Regions from separate parts of the Chryseobacterium sp. CBTAP 102 genome, predicted to be linked through region 3. Evidence: riboswitches for the same ligand, from Rfam matches in the RefSeq annotation. Region 3 holds a riboswitch; each other region holds the start of a gene.
What was found. A riboswitch is a leader RNA that binds a small molecule or an ion and turns the genes downstream of it on or off. The one in region 3 is predicted to bind S-adenosylmethionine.
Positions count from the first base shown of each region.

Region 1: it holds a riboswitch for S-adenosylmethionine, as region 3 does, so the genes downstream of both, C8D70_RS21300 (alpha/beta fold hydrolase) here and C8D70_RS04095 (SusC/RagA family TonB-linked outer membrane protein) in region 3, are expected to answer to the same signal.
Region 2: it holds a riboswitch for S-adenosylmethionine, as region 3 does, so the genes downstream of both, C8D70_RS13265 (TonB-dependent receptor plug domain-containing protein) here and C8D70_RS04095 (SusC/RagA family TonB-linked outer membrane protein) in region 3, are expected to answer to the same signal.

Region 1 covers NZ_QICX01000002.1:12,410-17,965, reverse strand. The annotation lists gene C8D70_RS03355 (MGH1-like glycoside hydrolase domain-containing protein) at 36-2,651, opposite strand; SAM riboswitch class I at 2,840-2,946, shown strand; gene C8D70_RS21300 (alpha/beta fold hydrolase) at 3,007-3,951, shown strand; gene C8D70_RS21295 (ACT domain-containing protein) at 3,951-5,489, shown strand.
Region 2 covers NZ_QICX01000009.1:10,611-16,166, reverse strand. The annotation lists gene C8D70_RS13265 (TonB-dependent receptor plug domain-containing protein) at 1-2,146, opposite strand, end outside; SAM riboswitch class I at 2,239-2,343, opposite strand; gene C8D70_RS13260 (alpha-amylase family glycosyl hydrolase) at 2,436-5,273, opposite strand; gene C8D70_RS13255 (hypothetical protein) at 5,523-5,556, opposite strand, start outside.
Region 3 covers NZ_QICX01000002.1:160,174-165,729, forward strand. The annotation lists gene C8D70_RS04090 (RagB/SusD family nutrient uptake outer membrane protein) at 1-364, opposite strand, end outside; gene C8D70_RS04095 (SusC/RagA family TonB-linked outer membrane protein) at 382-3,315, opposite strand; SAM riboswitch class I at 3,399-3,498, opposite strand; gene C8D70_RS04100 (type II 3-dehydroquinate dehydratase) at 3,743-4,150, shown strand; gene pckA (phosphoenolpyruvate carboxykinase (ATP)) at 4,314-5,556, opposite strand, start outside.

The DNA of each region.
Region 1 (5,556 bases), 150 kb from region 3:
TTTTTTATTACTCATTACCAATTACTCATTGCTTATTAAAAGGTGAGTCTTGGTTTTATCAGTTTCGCTACAGTGGCGGTCCATCCTGTTTGGTGGGAAGCCCCTACGCCACGGCCGTTATCTCCATGGAAATACTCAAAGAAGGTAATATAATCTCTGAAATGTTCATCATAATTGAATTTCGGATTCCCTCCATTGAAAGCCCTTTGCCCATGTTCATCCTTTAAAAATATAGAACAAAGTCTTTTGCTGATATTTTGAGCCACTTCATCAAGGTTTCTCTTGTCGCCGCTGCCTGTTGGAAGTTCTACTTTCAGGCTGTTTCCATAATAATAATGAAAACGTTGCAGACTTTCTACAATCAGAAAGTTGATAGGAAACCAAATGGGTCCGCGCCAGTTGCTGTTTCCGCCAAACATGCGGCTGTCACTTTCTGCCGGCGTGTAGTAGACCATGTTTTCCTTTCCATGTACTGAGAATACAAACGGATTTTCTTCGTATACCTTAGACATGGCACGGATTCCGTAAGAACTCAGGAACTCATTTTCATCAAGCATTCTGGTCAATACCTTTGTCAGTCTGTTTTTGCGGAGTATACTCATCAGGTGTTTTCTTCCCTGTCCTTCTTCGTCCCAGTGGGAAACCAGCTTGGTGAGTTCCGGCTTATTTTTTAAGATCCATTCCATTCTGGTCCTGAAATTCGGCATCTTTTCCAATAAATGATGATCTACAATTTCAACGGCAAACATAGGGATTAAACCTACAATACTTCTTAGTTTTAAAGAAACACTGTCTCCGTTTCCGAGCTGTAGTACATCATAGAAAAATCCGTCTTCTTCATTCCAGAGACCTTTTGTGCCTTCACCCAGATTTTCCATCGCTTCAGCGATATAAAGATAATGTTCAAAAAATTTGATCGCCATATCTTCGTACACCTTGTAATATTGGGCAAGTTCCATCGCAATACGCATCATATTCAGTGCATACATCGCCATCCAGCTTGTTCCGTCTGCCTGTTCCAGATGCTGGCCATCCTTTAGTTCCATATTCCGGTCAAAAGCTCCGATATTATCGAGACCAAGGAAACCGCCACCAAAAATATTTTTCCCTTTTTTATCCTTCCGGTTCACCCACCATGTGAAATTAAGCAGCAATTTCTGGAAGACTTTTTCTAAAAATAATAAATCCGGCTTTCCGTTATTTTTTTCATCAATTTTAAAAACCCGGAAGCATGACCATGCATGTACAGGAGGGTTCACATCACTCATATTCCATTCATAGGCAGGAAGCTGTCCGTTGGGATGCATGTACCATTCTTTTGTAAGCAGCAAAAGCTGTCCCTTGGCAAATTCAGCATCAATGATGGAAAAAGGAACACAGTGAAATGCCAGATCCCATGTTGCATACCATGGATATTCCCATTTATCAGGCATAGAAATAATATCCTTATTATGGAGATGATTCCATTCTGTATTTCTTACATATTCGTTGAAATTTCTTGGTGCTTCAAAGTTGGGATCACCTTTCAGCCATTTTCCTATATTATAATGATAGAACTGTTTATTCCAGAGAAGTCCGGCAAAAGCCTGTCGCTGTACATTTCTTTCATCTTCGTTTACGGTGTCATTCTGAATTTCTTTATAAAATTCCTCAGCTTCAGCCTGCCGCGTATTGAAAATGGCATCAAAGTTTTCAAAAGGCTCATCGGTCTCTTCAGGGCATAATCTGAATTCAAAAACTTTTGATTCTCCGGCTCCGATAAGCTCATCAATCAGAAAAGAGGCTTTTGTTCCCCGCTTTTCGGGATTTACTGTATTCGTTTTATCAGTAATGAAATTATTGATTCCGTCTTTGAAATACATATTTTCAGGAGCAGGAGCTCCGTAAAGTTTAGACGTATTGGTTTCATTATCACAAAATACACTTTCTGCGTTTAAATTCCTGGAATAGAATTTCTTGATCGAAATGCTGTCATGTCCAATGTTAATACTTCCGTCGGGAGATGCATTGATTTCTCCCTTATACGTATTGTATCCCCATTTCCAGTTGTTTCTGAACCATACAGTCGGAGCTACCAGAATAGGAGCTTCATGCTGACTTCGGTTGCATACTGTTATTCTGGCAAGAATATCATTGTGATCGGCTTTACAGTATTCAATGAAAATATCAAAATATTCATCATTATCGAAAATTCCGGTATCGAAAATCTCATATTCCGGTTGCTTTTTGCTGCGTCTTCCGTTTTCTGCAACAAGCTCATCGTAAGGAAATTCATTAATTGGATATTTATACACCATTTTCATATAGCTGTGAGTAGGCGTATTATCCAGATAATAAAAGATTTCTTTGATGTCTTCCCCATGGTTCCCCTGAGGATTGCTCAATCCGAAGAACCGTTCTTTTACCATTTTGTCCTTCTTGTTCCAGAACGAAAGAGCAAAACACAAAAGCTGCTTTACGTCAGAAATACCGGCAATGCCTTCTTCACCCCAGCGGTAGGCATAGCTTTCGGCATTATTATGATTGGTAAAGTTCCAGGCATTCCCGTTCGGGCTATAATCTTCGCGTACATTTCCCCACTGCCGGTTACTTACATAAGGTCCCCAGTTTTTCCATTTGATATCTTGTAATCTATCTTTTTCGGCGGTCATATCTCATCATTTTTCCACACGAAGTTAGTTTTTTTGACAAGTAATTCCAATTTTTTTCATCTGAATAATTATTAATATAGTCTTGAAATGCTTGTGTTTAAGGGCTTTTTTAAATATTAAAATAATTTTTTTTTGAAATTAAAAGAAAAGAACTACCTTTGCATCATTCGTTCATTCAAATATTGAAAATGTTATCAAGAAAGGTTGAGGGATTAGACCCTATGAAACCTTAGCAACCCTTTGTGCAAGCAAAGAAGGTGCTACGTTCTACCAAAGTATTTTGGACAGATAACTTACTGAAGTTCTTTTCAGCCATTTCCTGTGGCATTTTCAATTGTATTAAAATTTAATAGAATTGAAAACAGAACTAAACTATATTAATCTTTCGTATCAAACAAATTCCCAAAAGGAATACCATATCCCGTTAAGCTATCAGCTTTTTGGGAAAGATCTGTTTACAGCCCCTGTCATTTTAATCAACCACGCCCTTACCGGAAACTCAAATGTATCCGGAGATAAAGGCTGGTGGAAACAGCTGGTAGGAGAAAACCAGATTGTTGATACTGATCAATACACTGTTCTGTGTTTCAATATACCCGGAAACGGATATGACGATTTTTTAATTGAAGACTATGAAGACTTCACCCCTTCAGATATCGCCGCAATATTTCTGAAAGGACTTGAAGCTTTACATATCAAAAATTTATATGCCATTATCGGAGGCTCTCTGGGAGGAGGGATTGCCTGGGAAATGCTTGCCAAGCAGCCGGATCTCGCAGAAATATTTATTCCCATAGCCTGTGATTACAGAACACACGACTGGCTTCATGCGCAGTGTCTGGTTCAGAAATTTTTATTGAATGATAAAGAAGAACCATTACAGAAAGCGAGAATTCATGCCATGCTGTGTTACAGAACTCCACAGTCACTCAATGACAGATTTCAAAACCAATATAATCAGGAAAAACAACGCCTGGAATCAGAAGACTGGTTGGTTTATCATGGTAATGCACTGAACGAAAGGTTTAGTTTAAAAGCATACAAGCTGATGAATCATCTCTTAATGAATATAAACGTTGCTGAAGAAGCACTGGAGAACATACAGGCACGAATGCACATGATCTCCGTAGATACAGACTTATTCTTCCCGGCTTCTGAAATCCGGATGTGTTTTGAAAACTTAATAGAGAAAAATAAGGATGTTTCTTATCACGAGATCCAATCTATACACGGGCATGATGCCTTCCTAATGGAATATAAACAATTAAATAATATCATTAAAAACATTTTACAGAAGTAATGAAAAATGCTAACGAAATAAAATTTTTGAAGAACAGATCAATCGTCAAATTTGAAGGAGAAGATTTCCTGGGAGAAATCGGGATTGACGGACGTATTTTTAAAGCGCTTACTTTAGCGCGCATCAGTGTAGGTGTAATTTCTCAGCAGGCCGTAGAAAACGGAATTTCTATTCTGGTTCACGCCAATGATGCAGAAAAAGCAGTAGCCTGTCTTATTGATGAATTTGAAGAAGAAAGAAAATCAGGAAAAGTTTCCCAGATCTATAGTATCAATAATGTTTCTGTGATTGGTTTTGTAGCAGAAGATTTTAATAAGGTCTTTGCAGAACTGGCAAGAAACAATGTTTTCCCATTGCTTTTAAATCAGGTGGCAGGAGAAAACAGAGTCAATATCGTAGTGACTTCTTCACAGGATGAAAAAACAAAAAATATCATAGAATCTGAAATTTTCAAAAAGCCAAAGACAGTTCATCTGGCTATCATTGGTCACGGAAACGTAGGAAAAACCCTGATAGAACAAGTGCTTGAATCAGCAGAAGAAATTAAAAAACGTAAAAAAATTGATCTTAAAGTAGTCGCAGTAGCCAACTCTAAGAAAATTGCCTTCAACAAAAAAGGATTTGATGCCAATTGGAAAGATGAGGTTTTAACCGCAGAACATCCATCGAACGTAGAAGAACTGATTAATTTCTCGAACGAAAATCAACTGGAAAACCTGATCGTTGTAGATAACACAGCCAGCAAAGATTTTGTTAAAAACTATCATGCTTTGGCAGAAAACGGATTTGATCTCGTTTCTTCCAACAAAATTTTTAATACGCTTCCCATTGAGGAATACAGAAAACTAAGATATACGTTGAGCAAAAACAACAGACGTTATCTGTATGAAACCAATGTTGGTGCAGGTCTTCCGTTAATTGACACCATCAAATTATTACACCTTTCAGGAGAGAATATTACAAGAATTAAAGGCGTATTCTCAGGAACATTGAGCTATGTTTTTAATAATTTTTCTTTAAGAGATGATAAATTTTCAACCATCATCAACGAAGCTCTTGAAAAAGGATACACAGAACCGGATCCAAGAGAAGACTTATCAGGAAATGATGTAGCCAGAAAACTATTGATTCTTGCGAGAGAATTAGACTTAATCAATGAATTCGGAGATATCAATATCCAAAATCTGGTTCCGGAAAGCTTATTGGAGGTTTCAAAATCAGAATTCCTTTCAAGACTGGAAGAACTGGATGATGAATACCAGAAGATAAAAGAAAATCAGGAACCTGGACACGTATTGAGATATGTAGGTGATCTGCACGGTGATCTGCAGACAGATAAAGGCGAGTTGGATGTGAAACTGATTTCAGTTCCTGCAACTTCCGCTTTAGGTCAGTTAAAAGGTTCAGATTCAATCTTTGAAATTTATACAGAAAGTTACGGAGAAAATCCAATTGTTATCATGGGAGCCGGAGCCGGAGCACAGGTAACGGCAAGAGGTGTATTCGGGGATATTTTAAGAGTAAGTGAAACAAAATAATATTTAATGTAACAATCTAATAATGTATCAGTTTACCAATAATTGGTGTCGTTATTCTGAGCAAAGC
Region 2 (5,556 bases), on a different contig from region 3:
CGATTCCATAATTTAATCCTAATGAAGCTTTTGTTTTTGGAGACAGAGTTTCAATGATATTGACCTGATCCGGGCCAAAAAACTGATCCTGAGGTGTTCCTAAGTTTTCAGGAAAATGAAAGTCTGTAATTTTTGTTTCCGTATAGTTTCCGGCAAGATTCATATTTAATTTTCCATTCCCAAGAATCCAGTCATAGGATACCACCATATCTACTCCTTTTGTTTCTGTGTCTATAGCATTGGCAAAAAAACGTCCGCTTTCTACCTTAAACTGATCTAATCTTGGATCTGTAATATTGCTGGTGATCACAATTCTGTCCTTTACTTTAATGAAATAACCATCTATTGTAATAAACAGTCCTTTTAATGGTTTTAATGTCAATCCTGCACTTGCATTGACAGAAGTTTCCTGTTTGAGTTTATCAAATCCCAGAATTTTAGCGGCTTCGCTATCGTTGCTGAATATTCCTTTGGTCACAATCTTTGAACCGGAATTAGAAATATCCGCATAGGAATTATTGAAATACTGCTGCTGAAGGGAAGGCGCTCTGAAGCCTGTTCCTACCGCTGCCCTTATTGCATAATTTTTTACAAACTCATATCGTAGCGCAAGTTTTCCATTCAAGGTATTTCCGAAATCCGAATAATTTTCAAACCTGGCAGCGGCGTCAATATTGAGTTTTTTATCTAAATCATAAGAAATATCTGCATATACTGCGGTGGAATGTCTGTCTTTCTTCAAGGCATTATTGGGAGAAAATCCGATAAAGGATTGAGATCCGCCTGCTCCCAACACTGTAGATCCTTCAGTGGCAACGTTTCCATTGACGTCATATTGGGTATAAGAACCTTCATCACCCGCTTTGATCTGGTATTGCTCAAACCTGAATTCACCCCCGAAAGCAATATTAAAACGGTTTATATTCTTGGAAACATCAAGATTCACCGTATTCTGAAGGAAGCTGTGTGCTCCGCCATAAAAACCTGTTGGTGATTTTGCTCCCAGGGAAGCATTATTGGTATGGCTTACATTATAATTGAAGGTATTGCTCCCGAATGTATTACTTACATCGAATAGCCAGTCATTCATATTATATTTTGCTCCTACAGCATAAGAAATATCATATACCTGAGATCCAAGAATTGCCTGAAACCCATTCGGGTAAATGGATGAAACCACATTAGACTTTTCACTGGGAAGTCTTCTGAAACCAAACCCTTCTCCTTCTTTAATACTGAAACCTCCGAAAGAATAGAGTTTAAAATTATCATTAAAAGGATATTCTGAATTGAAAAAAAGCTGTCCCTGCCTGATCTGGGCATCTCCGATCTGAAAATTAAAATCGTCACGCGTTAATCCTCTTTTTTCAATTTCTGCATCATCCGCAGCCCTGGCAGCTTTTACGGCTTCAGAGTCACCTGCAAATTCATAAGCGAAATTATCTCCGAAAATATCCAGATCGTGATTTTGCGTTCTTGTGGTTTTTCCTCTGTGGCTTAATTGCAGGGAAAGATTAATATAACCTTCTTTCTTTCCTAATGAGGTTCCATAGTTAACTCCTGCCTGGTAAGTATCTCCATCATTTCTTCCGGTTAATCCGTAGGTAAGACTTGCCGAAGCTCCTGCATTTTTCTTAAGAATAATATTGATGACTCCCGCAATAGCATCAGAGCCATATTGTGCGGCGGCTCCGTCTCTCAGGACTTCAATCCGGTCAATAGCAATAACCGGAATAGCGCTCAAATCTGTTCCTACAGAGCCATTTCCGACGGTATTCTGATAATTCACCAAAGAAGTAGTATGTCTTCTTTTTCCGTTAAGCAATACTAAAACCTGATCAGGACCCATCCCTCTTAAAGTAACAGGGTCAATATGTTCGGTACCATCAGAAGCAGACTGTCTCACTGCATTAAATGAAGGGATCACATAATTCAGGAGATCCTGGGCGGTCATTTGCGGAGAACTTCTCTGGATCTTGTCGATATTGATAACATCTACAGGAACCGGCGTTTCCAGCTTTGTTCTTTTAACATTTCGGTTTCCGACGATGATGATATCTTCGATCTGTTTTCCTTTTTCCTCACTTTCCTGAGCAGCTACGAGAATTGCTCCAAGCAATAGTACAGCTGTGATTAATTTTTTCATGTTATTCCTGCCAATTAATAATACGGACCTGACGGATCTTTCCGCAGATACACAAGACTTCAAGAAATGGAATTCATATAGAGTATTGACTTCACTTATCTCCCCCAAAGGGTTGGAATTAGCACCTTTACACTCTGGAACCGTGCAGGTTGCTAAGGTTTCACCGGGCCAAATCCCTCCACCTTTCTTGATAAATCTACTGCAAAAGTAGACTATTTTTCTGAACTTACAAAAAAAGGCAAATCTGCTGATCTGCAAATTTGCCTTTATTATTATTCTATGTTTTAGCTTATTGAATCATCATCTTTTGAATGGCTATTCCTGTATCTGATTTCAGCTGTACAAGATACGTTCCTGCCGGATAATTAACCTTCATATTATAAGCTCCATTCTCTTTATCCAGTTTGTAAGTATCCAGTTTTTTACCCGTCATATCAAAAATTGAAATCTCTCCGTTTTTTGCTTTACTGAAAATGAGTTTAGCGATTCCGTTCCGAACCGGATTATCTGCAATCTGAAGGGATAGCTTGTTGACTGCATTGGTATCTACAGTTGACAAAGCGCCCGCATAATTTCCAAAGATTCTGAATTCTCCAGGTTGTAAAGTGATTGGAGCTGTTGTGGAGGCTACATTTGAAATACTGTTGTCCATCAGATTCTGCCATTGACCTGTGTAAGGAAAATAAGGCACGACATTCTGTGCGGAAGTAGTATAATTAGCCAATACAACAACATTCTTTATTCCTGTTGTAATAGCTGCATCATATACATAAATTCTTGTAATGAGACCATTAGGATCATTCGTAAGGTTATTGGATTCTATACTGTAGGTTTTAGATTTAAAAACCGGATAGGTATTTCTGATATTGATGATTTTAGCCCATGTATCATAAACAGCCTTTCTGTTCGCATTGGTATCATATCCTAAAGTGAATGCCACAGGTTTTTCATCGGTTCTGCATCCGTTGTCTATGGTACCGTTTGCACATCTGTTGATGCTGAATTCATATCCTAATTCTCCAAACTGCCAGATCATTTTCGGACCTGGAATAGTAAAGAAAGTTGCCCCGAAGGTTTTCATTCTTTCAAGAGCGGTATTCAGGTCTTTCACATTGTAACTTCCGTTTATAGCACCATAGGCAAGATTTTTAAACATCAGTCTCTCTTCATCATGGCTTTCTCCATAACCTACAGCACTCATATTGGTGAAGCCGTGAAGACTGTGATTCATACGGTCGTAGTTGCTGTTTTCCTTATATCCCATCGTATTCTGATTGTAAGGATCTGTCTGCTTATTCCAAAGCATAACACCTTTTCCTTCTGCTATTCTGTAGTTGGCCCATTGCTGTTCTTCCGCATCTGTTCCCAAATGTTCAAAGATCATATAAGAGTTGGGATCAATAGCCCATTGCCTGTCTGCGTAATGCTTCATAATATCCACTCTGTCCTGCTGATAGGCATTGGTACAGGCTTCATCATTTTCGGAACAGCTTTGTGTAAATCCTTTTGTCAAATCCCAGCGGAATCCGTCTATGTGATATTCAGTCAGCCATTGCTCAAGACATCTCTCAACGTAATATTGCGTTGAAAGGCTTGTATGGTTAAAATCATTAAATACGTTGTATGAATGTTTCGGAACCTGATTGAAGTAAGGATTGTTGGCCGCAACATCTCCATAGCCATCGCCATCCGGATCTACATTCCAGAGTCTTACCAGAGGAGAACGTCCTGTAGCGTGATTAAATGCTACATCCAGAATGACTGCAATTCCGTTCTGATGGCATAGATCTACAAATTCTTTGAATTTTTCGGGAGTTCCATACGCTTTGTCCAATGCATAATGGAAGGAAGTATTGTATCCCCATGAAAGATTTCCATCAAATTCCATGATGGGCATTAATTCTATGGCATTAATTTTTAAGTTTTTTAAATAAGCAATTTTATCGATCAATGACTGCCAGTTCTTTTCCTGTGTAAAGTCTCTCAATAGTAATTCATAGACTACAAGATCCTGTTTCGCAGGTCTTTGAAAATTGGTAACCTGCCAGTTATAAGCGGTCTGACCTGTTTTAAATGTTGACACTTCAAAGCCCTGTCCGGCAGGAAATGCAGGCAAGTTTGGATAGGTAGAAGCCGAAATCCATGGATCATCATAGGAAGATAAGATTTGCGGCGAATAGGGGTCTGCTACTTTTCTTAAATCATTGGTTCTGTATTGGAAAGTATTGAGCTGCTGAGGGGTAATTCCATTGAGCTCAATCCAGTACAGATCAGGATTTGTGGTATCTTTATTCATCAGATATGTATCATTCACCGTCCAGTTATTGAAACTTCCTATAACATGTACAAAACTTTTCCCCGGAGCATATAAAGCCAATCCCACCCTGGTAGGATCTGCCGGATCATAATTAATTCCCTGCCTTATCCAGTTTGGTATTGACTGGGACACTACATTTCTTGGAACCTGCACAATGAATGCCGCAGCCTTGGAATTGGTTCCCTGTGTTGCCACAAGTTCCATACTGGCATCCTGAGTAACTGTATAACTGTAAGAATAAGATTGTGAAGGAGTTGTTGTAGAATTGATAACAGTTCCGTTTGCTTTTAACTGAAATGTTGCATTGGTACTGGTTGTAGCAGTAATAGTAATGGAATTTCCTACAGGAACTGAAGTGAGGCTGTTCACTAATGGATTTGTAAGCGTTAAGCTTAAAGTACCTACGTTTACAAAAATATCAGGTAAAGTCTGGTGTGATCCCGTCTTATCTTTTAATAAAAAACCAAACCTTCCGATCCCTGTTCTTCCAAAGAAAGCTGTGGGAGTAAAAGTAAGTGAATAACTGTCTGTTACCGCATTATAATTCAGCTTATTCAGGTCATTGGAATTGTTCCAGCTTCCATTGGTAGGACAATCCTGACTATTCTGATAATTGGTATCAAACGACCATGTCCAGATGTAAATGGCATTATTGGAAACTCCCCATGCAGATTCGTCAATCTGATCTCCCGGAACCGTAAGCGTAACAGCATCAGATTCATTGAATGGATTGGGAGAAATCGTATAATTGATCTGCCCGAAAACACTCAATGTAATCAGCAGAAAAACAACAGAATAAAACTTTTTCATTTATTATTTTTTATCGAATATAGTATAAATTTTTCTTCATAACGAGTATTTTCATCGCTGTACATCAAATATTTCATTTACAGAAGAAAAAAAACTTTACGCGGCCCTTCAAAAACAAATTCGAATATCTCCGGAAAGTCTGAGAAATAATAAATAGAAAAACCGCTTAATTGCTTAAGCGGTTTATATATGTTGTTTTGCTTTGATATTACTTTTTCAGAATTCAGGTGAAAAAGCAATGACAATCAATTAATGATGATGTCCGTGATCGTGAAGGAAAGGT
Region 3 (5,556 bases):
TCATATTATTGATAGTGGAATACAATAAAGACCATATAAACAGCGGGCGGCTAGCTGTACTGTTCACCATTTCTGTAAAGGCATAGGTAGAAGCAAAACCATACTTATTAGTCAATACTGCTACATCACTTCCCATCGCATCACTAGCTCTTAAAACTGTGGAATACCCGATATTGGCATAGGTTGTTCCGTCATTATTAAATTTTGCCCAGGTACCGTTCACTACTGTCTCAGCACTTTCAGCTGTTTTGAAAACTTCTACGCTGTTGGCCTGATCAGTCGGAGCGGTATCCAGCTCACTTTCACAGCTTGCCAGCGACAAAAATCCGATAAGAGCAAACGATAGATATTTTAATTTTTTCATTGTTTCAATTTTAAAGGTTAAAGAGTTGCCTGAAGACCAAAAGTGATGGTTCTCATCGCAGGATATCTGTAATACGTTGTTCCGTCCAAAGCCTGCTCAGGATCCATTCCTTTATGTTTATAGAAAGTCAGAAGGTTTTCTGCCTGGATATAAATTCTGAACTTTTTCAATCCTATTTTCTCAAAATAATCCTCAGGAAGTGTGTATCCTAAGCTTAGATTTTTAAGTCTTGCATACGTCCCGGAATACAGGAATCTGGAAGACGTTGAGGTCCAGTTATTCGTTGTTGTACTCAATCCCGGAACGTCTGTATAAGGATTATCAGGCGTCCACCTGTTCAGCATTTCGGCACTCCATGCACGTCCTCCCGCACTTCCGTTATGCATGATGGAAGTATAATCGGTATCTAAAATTTTACCCCCGATTTTGAATGTCAGCAATCCTGAAAAATCAAAATTCTTATAGGTGATGCTTGTACTGATTCCACCTGTCAGCTTAGGTAATGCAGAACCTTGTAATAGTTTTGTAGCTTTTGAATATTCCGAAGTTGTTCCTTCCACTGAGTTTCCGCTGGCATTGGTAGTAACAGTTTTCCATAAGGGTTTTCCATTGCCTGGATCCACACCAACCCATTCCGGAATAAAGAAATCATATACAGAACCTCCTACTGTCAGCAATTTAGTTCCTACCACAAGAGAACCTCCGGGTAATTTGGTTACTTTGTTGTTTAAAGTACTTAGGTTCACATCTACATTCCATTGAAAATCATCATTCTTAATAGGTATTGTAAATAATGAAAATTCAAATCCTGTATTCTGGATGGTTCCGATATTCGCAGGATAATCACTGATTCCCAATGATGGTGCAACCGGCATATTAAACAGAAGATCCTGGCTTTTTCTTTTAAAATATTCGATATTCCCTTTAATCCTGTTATTCAGAATGGAGAATTCCAATCCTACATTTAAATTAAGGTTGGTTTCCCATTTCACATTATTGGTAGAAGTCTTTTCAAGGGTTGTTCCCGGTTCTCCGCCAAGGCTTATAAATCTATAAAGCTCCTGATACGCATAATAAAGCGGCTGCCCATTAGGTCTAAGTAATTTATCATTCCCCTGACCTCCGTAGCTGGCACGCAATGTCAATTGATTGAAAACATTCAGGCTTTTAATAAATTCCTCATTGGATATTTTCCACGAACCTCCCACTGACCAGAATCTCCCCCATCTGTTATCCTTCGCAAATCTCGAAGAACTGTCTGCCCTTCCTGAAGCTGACAGGAAATAGGTATTATTATAGTCATACTCTACTTTTCCAAGGAAACTTAATAAACTCAATTTATTGCTGTTTCCACTGAAACTTCCCAGCAGAGAAGCAGCATCCGGTTCATAGTAATAAGGAAGTGAAAACTGGCTTCTCGTTCCTGAAATGGTCTGATAATCGTATTTATAAAACTCGTGTCCTGCTAAAGCATTTACATGGTGCTTTCCAAACTTTTTATCATAAGTTAGGATATTACTTGTCGTATAAGAAAGTGTTCTGGTATTGGTTTTCGTTACCGAACCTCCTATTTCAGCACCTTGCCCCAATAATGGATTTGAGTAATAATGTCCGTTATAATTCACTAAATCCACAGAGAAGCTGGTCTTGAATTTCAACTCCGGCAAGAAAGTGAATTCCATGAATCCTTTTCCGGAGAAGTTATCTTCTTTGTTTTCGTTTTTGTCTAAAGGCAGTGTTGCAGCGGCATTCTGATTCTGAAGCGCATTCGTAGGCCTGTATTTTCCAAAATCATAAACCGGGTTTCCATCAGCATCCAAAATATAAGTACCATCTGCATTTCTTTCATAATAAGGATAGAATGAAGGAATAAATCTTGCAGCGTTGATGATGTTACTCGCCTTGGAATCCGAAGAAGTAGGCGCCTGCTGAACACTGTTTGTATAATTCAGGTTTACTCCAACATTAAGCCATTTTTTCACTTCGGAATTGATCTTCAATCGGGTATTGTATCTTTTATAGCCTGATTCAATCGCCATCCCTTTATCATCCAGATACCCCAGTGAAAAGAAGTAATTGCTTTTATCACTTCCTCCGCTGATATCAAGATCCACCTGATTTCTTGAAGCTACTCTCTGTAAAATATCTCTCCAGTCATCATTCCAAAGCGGCGATGCACCAGGTAATAATTTCCCATCTGTTCCTACCGGTTTTGGATAAGCAGTGCCATATGGATTAATTCCAAGGGTCGAAACAAGATTATCAGTTGCCATTTGTGCAGCCTGCTGAGAAGAAACTTTGCCAGACTGATATCCGTTTCTTAACGCTTCCCAATATAATTGAAAGTATTGATCTGTGTTTACCTGTTCATAATCTTTGACAGCTCTTCCTGAGAATCCCTGACTGATATTAAAATTAACTCTGGCTTCTCCTTTTTTCCCTGATTTTGTAGTGATGATAATAATCCCGTTTGCTCCTCTTGAACCATACAAAGCACTTGCTGTAGCGTCTTTCAAAACACTTATAGATTCAATATCGCTTGGGCTAATGGAGTTCAGGTTTCCGTCAAAAGGAATCCCGTCCACTACGTATAAAGGATCACTGGAAGCACTGATTGAGCCAATTCCCCTGATACGGATGGTAGAAACTGCGCCGGGCTGTCCCGATGCACTGGTAGTTTGAATTCCGGCAACCTGTCCTTCCAGTGCTTTGGTAATATTCGTAACTGGTCTGTTATTGATTTTATCGCTGGAAATTGTAGCTACAGAACCGGTATAGCTGTTTCTTTTTGCTTTTCCGTACGCTACCACTACTACCTCATCAAGTTCCTTTTCATGAAGGCTATCTTTTTTCGGCCTGGAATTCTGTGCATTGATGCTGGTTATTCCCAGAAAAAAAGCAGCAACCGGAGGTATCCATGCTTTAGAATTGAATAAATTTTTGCTAATCATAATCAATTTTATTTATCATATATTAAAATTTTACCCTTTGCAGAAAAGTCAGCAAAGGGCATCGATAAATACGATAAACCAAATGCTTATTTTTCCTTAAAAGGCTGAATGTAACACCTTGCCCCACGAGGCAGGTTGTTAAGATTTCACAGGGTCAGTTCCCTCTATCTTTCTTTATAAGCCGATCGAAATATGATTGCAAAGCTAAAAACTTTTAGTCTACAAAACAAGTAGACTTGTTTATTTTTCATGATAATTTTTTAATAATTAACATAAATTTTTAATAAAACCCACTACAATAAGAAGTTGCAGACCTTATCATTTATTCAAACATGACAAATATCATTGTCAATAATTCAATAGCATGAAAATTCAGTATACCTTAATTTTTGTGTGATTTATTGAAAAAACTTTTTAATTTTATGCTATGAAAGTTTTGATCATCAATGGCCCTAACCTCAATCTGTTAGGCACAAGAGAACCGGAAATCTATGGAAATGTTTCTATGGAAAGTTATTTGGAAAATTTAAGATCCGAGTTTCAGGCTTATGAATTACAATATTACCAGTCTAATATTGAAGGTGAGCTTATCAACAGGCTTCAGGAGGATGATTTTGATGCGGTGGTAATTAACCCGGGAGCTTTCACCCACTATTCTTATGCAATTGCTGATTGTTTGAAGAATATCCGCAAGCCGAAAGTAGAAGTTCACATCAGCAATATCTACAAAAGAGAAGAATTCCGACAGAAATCTGTAACAGCCGCTAATACGGATGCCGTTTTATCTGGCTTTGGAATGGATGGGTATAGATTGGCTTTATTAAGTCTGAAATAATTCAGTCGTTTATTTTCCCGCAGATGGCACAGATTTTCACAGATAATTATAGAAAAAAAACATATGTCAGTAGTTGCACTGCTGCAAAAATCTATTAAATTTTGAGAAATAAAATACAAAAGCCTCATCATTGATGAGGCTTTTGTACGTTTATGGTTAACTATTAAATAGTTTGTTCCTGTAATTGAGGTCCTGAAGCTACTAACTTCTTACCTTCTTCAGTATCACAGTACTGTTCAAAATTCTTGATATATCTTGAAGCAAGATCTTTTGCTTTTTCTTCCCATACCGAAGCATTTTCATAGGTATCTCTAGGATCTAAAATACCTGCAGAAACGTTTGGTAATTCAGTAGGAATTTCAAGATTCATAATTGGAACCTGAGCTTTAGGAGCATTATCAATAGATCCATCAATGATTGCGTCAATGATTGCTCTGGTATCTTTAAGCGAAATTCTCTTTCCTGTACCGTTCCAGCCTGTATTTACCAAATAAGCTTTTGCACCGTGTTCCTGCATTTTACCGATCAATGTTTTAGAATACATTGTTGGGTGTAATGTAAGGAATGCTTCCCCAAATGCAGGGGAGAAAGACGGTTCAGGTTCTGTAATACCTCTTTCCGTTCCGGCTAATTTTGATGTATACCCGCAAAGGAAGTGGTACTGAGCCTGATCTTCATTCAGGATAGAAACCGGAGGAAGTACTCCGAATGCATCTGCTGAAAGGTATACAATCTTCTTGGCATGACCTGCTTTAGAAGGCAATACAATTTTGTTGATATGATATATTGGATAAGAAACTCTTGTGTTCTCAGTGATTGAACCGTCTGTATAATCTGCTACTCCATTGTTAATAACAACGTTTTCAAGAAGTGCATCTCTTTTGATGGCAGCGAAGATATCCGGTTCTTTTTCTTCAGATAAGTCAATCACTTTAGCATAGCATCCTCCCTCATAGTTGAATACTCCGTTGTTATCCCATCCGTGCTCATCGTCACCGATAAGGTATCTTTTAGGATCAGCTGATAAAGTAGTTTTACCTGTTCCAGAAAGACCAAAGAATAAAGCAACATCACCTTTCTCTCCAACGTTCGCAGAACAATGCATGGAAGCCATACCTTTTAACGGAAGGTAATAGTTCATCATGGCAAACATTCCTTTTTTCATTTCACCTCCGTACCAGGTACCTCCAATGATCTGTAGTTTTTCAGTAAGGTTGAACATAATGAAGTTTTCAGAGTTTAATCCCTGAGCTTCCCAGTTCGGGTTTGTTGTTTTTGATCCGTTGATTACGGTGAAATCCGGCTCACCGTAGTTTTCAAGTTCGTAGTGAGAAGGACGAATGAACATATTAGTAACAAAATGCGCCTGCCATGCTACTTCAACGATAAATCTTACTTTAAGTCTC